DNA from 2 places in the Pseudomonas sp. NFX15 genome. Region 2 is predicted to be linked to the other one. Evidence: predicted binding sites of a transcription regulator. Region 2 holds the regulator's gene; the other holds the start of a gene.
What was found. Region 2 encodes FliA, which starts transcription of late flagellar genes. Its sites were predicted from a motif close to CTAAAGTTTNNNNNNNNNNNGCCGNTAA; they were not measured.
Positions count from the first base shown of each region.

Region 1: a site for FliA is predicted at 1,722-1,749, ahead of J1D76_RS17240 (methyl-accepting chemotaxis protein). Genes of this name have one in related genera too.

Region 1 is NZ_JAFMPV010000015.1:94,315-99,702, reverse strand. Features, by position in the region: gene J1D76_RS17250 (DUF721 domain-containing protein) at 1-117, shown strand, start outside; gene J1D76_RS17245 (helicase HerA-like domain-containing protein) at 229-1,707, opposite strand; gene J1D76_RS17240 (methyl-accepting chemotaxis protein) at 1,895-3,784, shown strand; gene J1D76_RS17235 (glycosyltransferase family 4 protein) at 3,954-5,066, shown strand; gene J1D76_RS17230 (DUF2334 domain-containing protein) at 5,059-5,388, shown strand, end outside.
Region 2 is NZ_JAFMPV010000020.1:66,835-72,222, reverse strand. Features, by position in the region: gene J1D76_RS20035 (chemotaxis protein CheA) at 1-947, opposite strand, end outside; gene J1D76_RS20030 (protein phosphatase CheZ) at 1,003-1,791, opposite strand; gene J1D76_RS20025 (chemotaxis response regulator CheY) at 1,813-2,184, opposite strand; gene fliA (RNA polymerase sigma factor FliA) at 2,352-3,092, opposite strand; gene fleN (flagellar synthesis regulator FleN) at 3,089-3,919, opposite strand; gene flhF (flagellar biosynthesis protein FlhF) at 4,037-5,365, opposite strand; gene flhA (flagellar biosynthesis protein FlhA) at 5,377-5,388, opposite strand, start outside.

The DNA.
Region 1 (5,388 bases), on a different contig from region 2:
ATGGATCTGTCGGAGGATGCGGCCGCGACCATCCAGGCCACGGCCGACGGGATCAGCGATCCGAATTTGCGGGCGGCGCTTGAACGACTGGCGGCGCACGCCAAGTCCAAAACCTGACACTGATCTCGTGTGGGAGCGAGCCTGCTCGCGAAGATGGCGGGACGTTCAACATTGATGTTGTCTGGCACACCGATTCGCGGGCAAGCCCGCTCCTACAGTTTGAATGTGTTATCGGCGTTTGTTGCCACCCAACAACGACCCCATCAAGCCGCGCACCAACTGTCGGCCAATCTGGTTTGCCGCCTGTTGCATCGCTGATTTCAGTGCTTTCCCCGCCGCTGTGCCGAGGAACTCTCCCGCTTGTTCGGTGAAAGTGGGTTCCTGCTTGCCCTGTTGCGCTTCGGGCTCCGGTGCCAGTCCCTTGCGCCCCATCAGCACTTCATAGGCTGATTCGCGATCGATTGGCTGGTCATATCGCCCTTTAAGCGGTGAGCCAGCAATCAACGCTGCGCGCTCAGCATCGGTCAACGGACCGATCCGCGATTGCGGCGGTGCCACCAGCACCCGCTGGACGATTTCCGGCGTGCCTTTTTCCTGCAAGGTGCCGACGAGGGCTTCGCCGATACCCAACTCGGTCAGCACCGACAAGGTATCGAACGCCGGATTCGGCCGAAAACCTTCGGCCACCGCGCGCAAGGACTTCTGTTCCTTCGACGTGAACGCACGCAACCCATGCTGGATGCGCAAACCCAGCTGTGCCAACACGTCGTCCGGCAAGTCACCCGGCGACTGGGTGACGAAATACACACCCACGCCTTTCGACCGAATCAGCCTCACCACTTGTTCCAAGCGATCGCGCAAGGCCTGGGGCGTGCCGTTGAACAACAAATGCGCCTCGTCGAAGAACAGCGCCAGCAACGGTTTGTCGGCATCGCCGCGCTCCGGCAGTTGCTCGAACAGTTCGGCCAGTAACCACAACAGGAACGTCGCATAGACCTTCGGCGCCTCATGCACCAGGCGACTGGCGTCGAGCAAATGGATGCGTCCGCGTCCATCCGCCGCGGGCTGGAGGATGTCTTCGAGTTGCAGCGCCGGCTCACCGAACAGGGCTTCGGCCCCCTGTTGTTCCAGGGTCGCCAGACGTCGCAGCAATGCCTGGCTGGACCCGGTGGTCATCAATGCCGCATCGTCGCCCAGCAACTGGGGGTTGTCCCGCAGGTGATTGAGCAACGCCTTCAGGTCCTTGAGATCGAGCAACAACAGGCCTTCGCGGTCCGCCACCTTGAACGCGGCGTACAACGCCGACTGCTGGCTGTCGGTCAGTTCCAGCAGGCTGCCCAACAGCAACGGCCCCATTTCACTCAAGGTTGTCCGTAAAGGATGACCCGACTGGCCATGTACGTCCCACAACGTTACCGGATAAGCCTGAGGCTTGTGGTTCAGCCAAGGCATCCCGGCAATTCGCTCGGCGATCTTGCCTTGAGGATTGCCCGCAGCGCCTAGGCCGCACAGGTCACCCTTGATGTCGGCGGCGAACACCCCCACGCCAGCATCGCTGAAGGCTTCTGCCAGGCGTTGCAACGTCACGGTCTTGCCGGTACCGGTCGCGCCCGCGATCAAACCGTGGCGGTTCGCCAGGCGCATGGCCTGGGCAATCGGCTGACCTTCGAGATCGGCACCGATAACGAGTTGCATTGAGTCAGGCATTTGATCACCCATGATTAATCTTTGGTCCTACACGGCCGATAGAGAAAGCGACAAAGCAACAGACACGATCTGGTCGGAATTTTCCCTAAGGAGAGTCGGAAACTTCATTTGCTTTCAACCTTGCCCGTTGTGCGTCCCTTTATAAAAGCACGCGCTGGACATTAAGACCTTAGCGGAACCCCAAGCCATGAACAAAAATCTGCGTTTCAGCCATAAGATCCTGCTTGCCGCCGCCCTCATTGTTATTGCCGCCTTCGCCTCATTCACGCTGTACAACGATTATTTGCAGCGCAATGCCCTCCGCGAAGACCTCGATAACTATCTCAACGAGATGGGTGACGTCACCGCCAACAACATCCAGACCTGGCTGGCCGGGCGCATTCTGCTGATCGAGAACCTCTCGCAGAACATCGCCATCAACCCGGAACAAGCCAACGTCGCCAACCTGCTTGAACAGAAAGCCCTGACATCGACCTTCATGGCTTCCTACCTGGGTGACGCCACCGGGCACTTCACCATTCGTCCGGACGCGAAGATGCCCGACGGCTTCGACCCTCGTGTTCGCCCTTGGTACAAGGGCGCCGAAAGCAGCAGCACCGCGACCCTGACTGAACCCTACATCGATGCGGCGACCGGTCAACTGATCATTTCCATGGCGATCGCCTCGAAGAAAGCCGGCCAGAGCGTTGGCGTAGTGGGCGGCGACTTGAGCCTGCAAACCCTGATCGAGACCCTCAGCGCCCGTGACTTCGATGGTATGGGCTACGCGTTCCTGGTCAGTGCCGACGGCAAGATCCTGGTGCATCCGGACAAGGCGCTGGTGATGAAATCCCTGAGCGAGGCGTATCCGAAAGATACCCCGCGCATTGGCAGCGGTTTCAGCGAAATCGATGTCGACGGCAAAACCCGCATCGTCAGCTTTACCCCAATCAAGGGCCTGCCTTCAGTCAACTGGTACATCGGTCTGTCGGTCGACAAGGAAAAAGCCTTCTCGATGCTCAGCGAATTCCGCACCTCGGCGGTGGTCGCGACCATCATTGCCGTGGTCATCATCATTGCCCTGCTGGGCATGTTGATCCGCATCCTGATTCAGCCGCTGCACGTCATGACCCGCGCCATGGCCGACATTGCCGACGGCGAAGGCGACCTGACTAAGCGCCTGAGCATCCAGAACAATGACGAATTCGGCACCCTTGGCACCGCCTTCAACCGCTTCGTTGAGCGCATCCACGGCTCGATCCGCGAAGTGTCGTCGGCCACCGGCCAGGTCAACGAAGTCGCGCTGCGTGTCGTCGCCGCGTCAAACTCGTCGATGTTCAACTCCGACCAGCAAGCCTCGCGCACCAGCAGCGTGGCCGCCGCGATCAATCAACTCGGCGCCGCCGCCCAGGAAATCGCCCGTAATGCCGCCCAGGCCTCAAGCCAGGCCAGCGATGCCCGCAGCCTGGCCGAAGATGGCCAGCAAGTGGTGGATCGCAGCATCGTGGCGATGAATCAACTGTCGAGCATGCTCAGCGCGTCGAGCAGCAACATCGAATCGCTGAACAGCAAAACGGTGAACATCGGGCAGATTCTCGAAGTGATCACCAGCATTTCCCAGCAAACCAACTTGCTGGCGCTCAACGCTGCGATTGAAGCGGCTCGCGCCGGTGAGGCCGGTCGCGGTTTTGCCGTGGTGGCGGACGAAGTACGCAACCTGGCTCACCGCACGCAGGAATCGGCGCAACAGGTGCAGAGCATGATCGAGGAGCTGCAGGTCGGCGCCCGCGAATCGGTCAGCACCATGAGCGACAGCCAGCGCCACAGCCAGGACAGCGTGGAAATCGCCAACCTGGCGGGTGAACGCCTGAACAGCGTGACGCTGCGGATCGGCGAAATCGACGGCATGAACCAGTCGGTGGCCACCGCGACCGAAGAGCAGACTGCCGTGGTGGAATCGATCAACGTCGACATCACCGAGATCAACACGCTGAACCAGGAAGGTGTGGAAAACCTGCAATCGACCTTGCGTGCGTGCTCGGACCTTGAGCAGCAGGCAGCGCGGTTGAAGCAGCTGGTAGGCAGTTTCCGTATCTAGCGTCTGAACGAGCCTTTTCGCGGGCAAGCCAGCTCCTACACATATGCATTCCTGTAGGAGCTGGCTTACCAGAAAAAGCCCCACCTTTCCCCTTCCAAAAAACCCGACCGAACATCTATTCGCCCTAACGGTCAACCAAGTGAGGACCGGGACCGGAGGATCGTTCATCGTGCATATCGCTGACATCACCATGTTCTACGCCCCCGCCAGCGGTGGCGTGCGCACTTACCTGGATGCGAAGCATCGTCGCCTGGGTATCAAGACCGGCATTCGCCACAGTTTGCTGATCCCCGGATCGTCCTTGAGTGAACGGGACGGCATCTTCACGGTGCCGGCACCGGCGCTGCCGTTCGGCAAGGGGTATCGCTTCCCCTTGCGTCTGGCGCCGTGGCGCAATGTCTTGCACGATTTGCAGCCCGACCTGATTGAAGTCGGTGATCCTTACCTCACCGCCTGGGCGGCGCTGGACGCGCGACGGCAACTCGATGTGCCGGTAATCGGTTTCTATCACTCGGACTTGCCGCTGCTGGTCAGCAACCGCATGGGTCCCTGGCTGACCAACAATGTCGAGGCCTATGTCAGCAAGCTCTACGGCAACTTCGACCGGGTCCTGGCGCCCAGCCAGGTGATGGCCGACAAACTGATCGGGCTGGGGGTCAGGAACGTCTTCGTGCAACCGCTGGGCGTCGACCTGAAAACCTTCAACCCTGACGCCCGCGACCCGGGGCTGCGGGCTGAAATGGGCCTGGATGAACACACCCATCTCTTGATCTTCGCCGGACGCGGCTCCAAGGAAAAAAACCTGCCGGTGCTGCTCGACTGCATGAAACGCCTGGGCCGGCGTTATCACTTGCTGCTGGTGGGTTCGTCGATGCCGACGGCCGTGCCGTCCAACGTCACCGTGATCGACGAGTTCTGCCCGCCCCCCCAGGTGGCACGCCTGATGGCCAGCGCCGATGCCCTGCTACATGCCGGTGACCAGGAAACCTTCGGCCTGGTGATACTCGAAGCAATGGCCAGTGGTATTCCGGTGGTGGCCGTTGCGGCCGGAGCCTTCGAGGAAATCGTCACCGCAGAAGGCGGCCTGCTCTGTGCGCCGGACAATCCTGCCGCGATGGCCACAGCGGTACGTGAACTGTTTTCCTCGGGCAGTACAACACTGGGCCGACAAGCACGATTGCATGTCGAACGCCATTACGCTTGGGACACCGTTGTCGACAGCCTGTTGGGCCACTACCACGCGGTGCTCGGCAGCCAATGGCCGCTGACATCCAATGGTTGAAGCCATGGACAAGCCCGCTCTAATACTCGCCCTGCACGATGTGGCCCCATGCACCTGGGCCGATTACCAGCCGTTCGTGCGCGCCGTCGACGCCATGGGCGACGTGCCGATCACTTGGCTGGTAGTACCGAACTTCCATAAACACAACGATCTGGACAAGCATCCGCAACTGCGCCATCAACTCGATGCGCGACTCGCCCATGGCGATGAACTGACGCTGCATGGGTATTTCCATTGCGATGACAGCCCGATACCAACCACGCCACGGGAATGGTTCATGCGTCGGATCTACACCCACGAAGGAGAGTTTTATGATTTGTCA
Region 2 (5,388 bases):
GCGACAGCGCTCGAACCGTTGGCGACCGATGCGGTGCCAACTTCGCTGAACTTGCCTTTGCCGTGCAGTTCGTCGAGCAGCGCCTCGAACTCGTGATCGGAAATCAGATCACTGCCGACCGCCGCCGCAGCGGGGGCGGCGGGTGCAGGCACCGAAGCGATGGCCGACTCCAGCGCCTCGACAGCAAAGTTGCCCTTGCCGTGCAGCTGGTCGAGCAGCGCTTCGAATTCATCATCGGTAATGTCGGAACTGTCGCCCGCCGCTTTCGGTGCGTCTGGCGCGGCCGGAGCCGGCGCAACCGCATCGACGGCGAACTGGCCTTTACCGTGCAGTTGATCGAGCAACGACTCGAACTCGGCATCGGTGATTTCGTCGCTGGCGGCAGCATCGCCGGCCGGCGCAACAACAGCCGCCGGTGCTTCGGCCTGCGCCTTGACGGCGTTCAGCGAGTCCAGCAGTTGTTCGAATTCGGTGTCGGTGATGTCGTCGCAGGCGCTTTCGGCCACCGGTTGTTCGATCACCTCGGCGACGGGCGCAGGCGCCACTTCGTCGGCCGATTGCGGCTCGGCCAGACGGGCCAATGCCGCGAGCAGTTCCGGTGTCGCCGCCGTGATCGGGCTGCGCTCGCGGACTTCGCTGAACATGCTGTTCACCGCATCCAGCGCTTCGAGAACCACGTCCATCAGTTCCGAGTCGACGCGACGCTCACCCTTGCGCAGGATGTCGAACACGTTCTCGGCGATGTGGCAGCACTCCACCAGCTCGTTGAGCTGGAGGAAGCCGGCGCCCCCTTTTACAGTGTGAAAACCGCGAAAAATTGCATTGAGCAGGTCCGCATCATCCGGTCGGCTTTCCAGCTCGACCAATTGCTCGGACAGTTGCTCTAGAATCTCGCCGGCCTCAACCAGGAAATCCTGAAGGATCTCTTCATCGGCGCCGAAGCTCATTAAGGGGGTGCTCCTACAGGTCTAAAAACCCAAAAAACCTGAGATTGTGAAATCTCTAAAATCCCAGGCTGGATAACAAATCGTCCACATCGTCCTGACCGGACACAACGTCTTCTCTTTTATCGGCATGAATCTGCGGACCTTCACCCTGAGAGAGATGTTTTTGTGGATCTTTTTCAGCCAGCATCGCTTCACGGTCATGCTCGATGCCCGCAAAGCGGTCCACCTGACTGGCCATGAGCACGAGCTTGAGCAGGTTGCTTTCGACTTCGGTGACCAGGGTGGTCACACGCTTGATCACCTGGCCGGTGAGGTCCTGGTAATCCTGGGCGAGCAGGATGTCGTTCAGGTTGCCCGACACCGCGCGATTGTCCTGGCTGCTGCGCACCAGGAAGCCGTCGACCCGCCGGGCCAATTCGCGAAACTCTTCAGCGCCGACTTCACGACGCATGAAGCGCTTCCAGTCCGTGCCCAAGGCCTGGGCTTCATCGGCCAGGCTGTTGACCAGCGGCGTGGCGTTTTCCACCAGGTCCATGGTGCGGTTCGCAGCGGCTTCGGTCAGCTTCACCACGTACCCCAGGCGCTCGGTGGCGTCGGTGATCTGCGACACTTCCTCGGCTTGCGGCATGTGCGGGTCAATCTGGAAATTGACGATCGCACTGTGCAACTCGCGCGTGAGCTTGCCCACTTCCTGGTACAGGCCGCGGTCACGGGTCTGGTTGAGCTCATGGATCAATTGCACGGCGTCGCCGAACTTGCCTTTTTCAAGGCTCGCGACCAATTCGACGGCGTGTTTTTTCAGGGTCGATTCAAAATCGCCCAGTGAAGATTCGTTATTGCCCATAGCTCCCCCGTGGCGCACTCATCAACCGATGCGTTCGAAAATCTTCTCGATTTTTTCTTTCAACGCCTGGGCCGTAAAGGGTTTGACCACATAGCCGTTAACGCCGGCCTGGGCCGCTTCGATGATCTGCTCGCGCTTGGCTTCAGCGGTGACCATCAACACCGGCAGGTGCTTGAGCTTTTCATCGGCGCGCACGTGGCGCAGCAGATCGATTCCGGTCATGCCAGGCATGTTCCAGTCCGTTACCAGAAAGTCGATGCTTCCGCTGTTGAGCACCGGGATGGCGGTAGTGCCATCGTCGGCCTCGACGGTGTTGGTGAACCCAAGGTCACGCAGCAGGTTCTTGATGATCCGCCGCATCGTTGAGAAGTCATCAACGATGAGGATTTTCATGTTCTTGTCCAATTCGACCTCCAAGCAGTCTTAAACGCGCCCAGCACCTGGACGCGCCATTTCAATCAATCCGGCAAAGCACTCAATGACTGTCTGGAGCACAACAGATCGCGACCGGTGTGGTTCAACACCCCATCGGCCCCGTTCGCAGTGTCCCCACACTGCCTTCAGCGCGCTCGCCACTCCCCCAAACGCCCCCGCAAACGGGCCGCGCACTGGCTGTGTAACTGGCTGACCCGCGATTCGCTGACCCCCAGGACCTCACCGATTTCCTTGAGGTTCAACTCTTCGTCGTAGTACAGCGCCAACACCAGTCGCTCACGCTCCGGCAAATTGGCAATCGCATCCGCCAGCGCCGCCTGGAAGCGTTCATCTTCCAGATCGCGTAACGGCTCGAGATGAGCACTTGCGCCATCCTCGTGCAGCCCTTCGTGTTCGCCGTCCTGCAACAGGTCGTCGAAACTGAATAAGCGGCTGCCCAGGGTGTCGTTCAAAATCCCGTAATAATCGTCGAGACTCAATTGGAGTTCGGCCGCAACTTCGTGATCTTTAGCGTCACGACCGGTTTTCGCTTCAATCGAGCGAATCGCGTCGCTGACCATGCGCGTATTGCGGTGGACCGAGCGTGGCGCCCAGTCCCCCTTGCGCACTTCATCGAGCATCGCGCCGCGGATTCGAATGCCCGCGTACGTCTCGAAACTGGCGCCTTTGCTGGCGTCATATTTGGTCGACACTTCAAGCAGGCCGATCATCCCGGCCTGGATCAGGTCTTCGACCTGGACACTGGCTGGCAAGCGTGCCAGCAAGTGGTAGGCAATGCGTTTTACCAGCGGCGCGTAACGCTCGATCAGCTCGTACTGCGCATCGCGGGCCGATTTTTTATAGAGGTTGTAACCGCTGGCTGTCATAGCACAGGCCCTGCTGTCTGTTGCACGAGACGCTCGACGAAGAACTCCAGGTGCCCACGCGGGTTGGCCGGCAAAGGCCAGGTATCGACCTTCTGCGCGATGGCCTTGAAGGCCAGCGAGCACTTGGAACGCGGGAACGCTTCGTAGACCGCACGCTGCTTCTGCACGGCCTTGCGCACGCTTTCGTCGTAGGGCACGGCGCCGACGTATTGCAGAGCGACATCGAGGAAGCGATCGGTGACCTTGGTCAACTTGGCGAACAGGTTGCGCCCTTCCTGCGGGCTCTGGGCCATGTTGGCCAGGACGCGGAAGCGGTTCATGCCATAGTCGCGGTTGAGCAACTTGATCAGGGCGTAGGCATCGGTAATCGAGGTCGGCTCGTCGCACACCACCAGCAACACTTCCTGGGCGGCACGTACGAAACTGACTACCGAGTCACCAATGCCCGCAGCGGTGTCGATCACCAATACGTCAAGGTTATCGCCGATGTCGCTGAAGGCCTGGATCAGCCCAGCGTGCTGCGCAGGGCTCAGATGAACCATGCTCTGTGTGCCGGACGCCGCCGGAACGATACGGATGCCGCCGGGCCCCTGCAGCAGTACGTCGCGCAGCTCGCAGCGGCCTTCGATCACGTCGGCCAGGGTCCGTTTGGGTGTCAGGCCCAGCAGGACGTCGACGTTTGCCAGCCCCAGGTCGGCGTCCAGCAGCATGACGCGCCGGCCAAGCTCAGCGAGGGCCAGGGACAAGTTTACAGACACGTTAGTTTTCCCGACGCCACCTTTGCCGCCGGTCACCGCGATCACCTGAACGGGATGCATGCTGCCCATATTATTTCTTTACCTTGTCTTGCATAGACGGAGGCCACATTACTGGCTGCGCGTTCGCTAACGGAACAATGCATGGCAGACCATCGATGTAGGTACAAAAACTATTCATTAATTACCTCAGCCAACCTGCTTGGTCGGACTGTGGTAGATGTCAGCGAACATGTCAGCCATGGCTTCTTCGCTGGGTTCTTCCTGCATTTGCACGCTGACGGCGCGACTGACCAACTGGTGACGGCGCGGCAGATGAAGATCATCCGGGATCCGCGGGCCGTCGGTCAGGTAGGCCACGGGTAATTCGTGACTGATGGCCAGGCTCAACACCTCGCCCAGGCTCGCCGTCTCATCCAGTTTAGTCAGGATGCAGCCAGCCAGCCCGCACCGCTTGTAACTGTGATAAGCGGCGGTTAGAACCTGTTTCTGGCTGGTGGTTGCCAGGACCAGATAATTTTTTGAACGAATGCCGCGGCCGGCCAGGCTTTCAAGCTGCATGCGCAGGGCCGGATCGCTGGCTTGCAGGCCGGCGGTATCGATCAGCACCACGCGCTTGCGCAGCAACGGCTCCAGCGCCTGGACCAGCGACTGGCCCGGATCGACGTGGGTCACCGAGACATTGAGGATACGCCCCAGGGTCTTGAGCTGCTCCTGGGCACCGATGCGGAAGCTGTCCATGCTCACCAGGGCAATGTTCTGCGCGCCGTACTTGAGCACGTAGCGCGCAGCGAGCTTGGCCAACGTGGTGGTCTTGCCCATGCCGGCAGGGCCGACCATGGCGATCACGCCGCCCTCTTCCAGCGGTTCGACTTGCGGGGTGGCGATCATGCGCGCCAGGTGCGCCAGCAGCATGCGCCAGGCCTGACGAGGCTCTTCAATGTCGGTAATCATCGCCAGCAGATCGCGCGACAACGGGCCAGACAGGCCGATGCGTTGCAGGCGACGCCAGAGGTTCGCCTGATCCGGACGGCTGCCTTGCAGCTGATTCCAGGCCAGGGAGCCGAGCTGAACTTCCATGAGTTCGCGCAGGCTGTTGAGTTCGAAGCGCATCGAGTCGAATGCACGCGGGTCAACGCCACCGGAGGTTGGCGTCGGGGCCGGTGCAGGGCGACGGGGTTCGGCGTACGTGGGTTCGATCAACGGTTCGGCAGCGGTCAATGGCAAGCCGGCGAACAACTGGCGGTTGGTGCTCTGGTCGCTCTCGCCATCGCTACGCAGGCTCAGTTCAGCCTGGGCAGTGACGATCCGCGACTGCGTCTTGCGCAGCTCGTCTTCGAGTTCCATGTTCGGCACACGCGGTGCCAGCGCCGACAACTTGTAATCCAGCGCAGCCGTCAGCTCGACGCCCCCGGCGATCCGGCGGTTGCCAATGATGGCGGCATCAGCGCCCAGCTCATCACGAACCAGCTTCATGGCCTGACGCATATCGGCGGCGAAAAAACGCTTAACTTGCATAAACCACTACCTCAGCCGTTGGG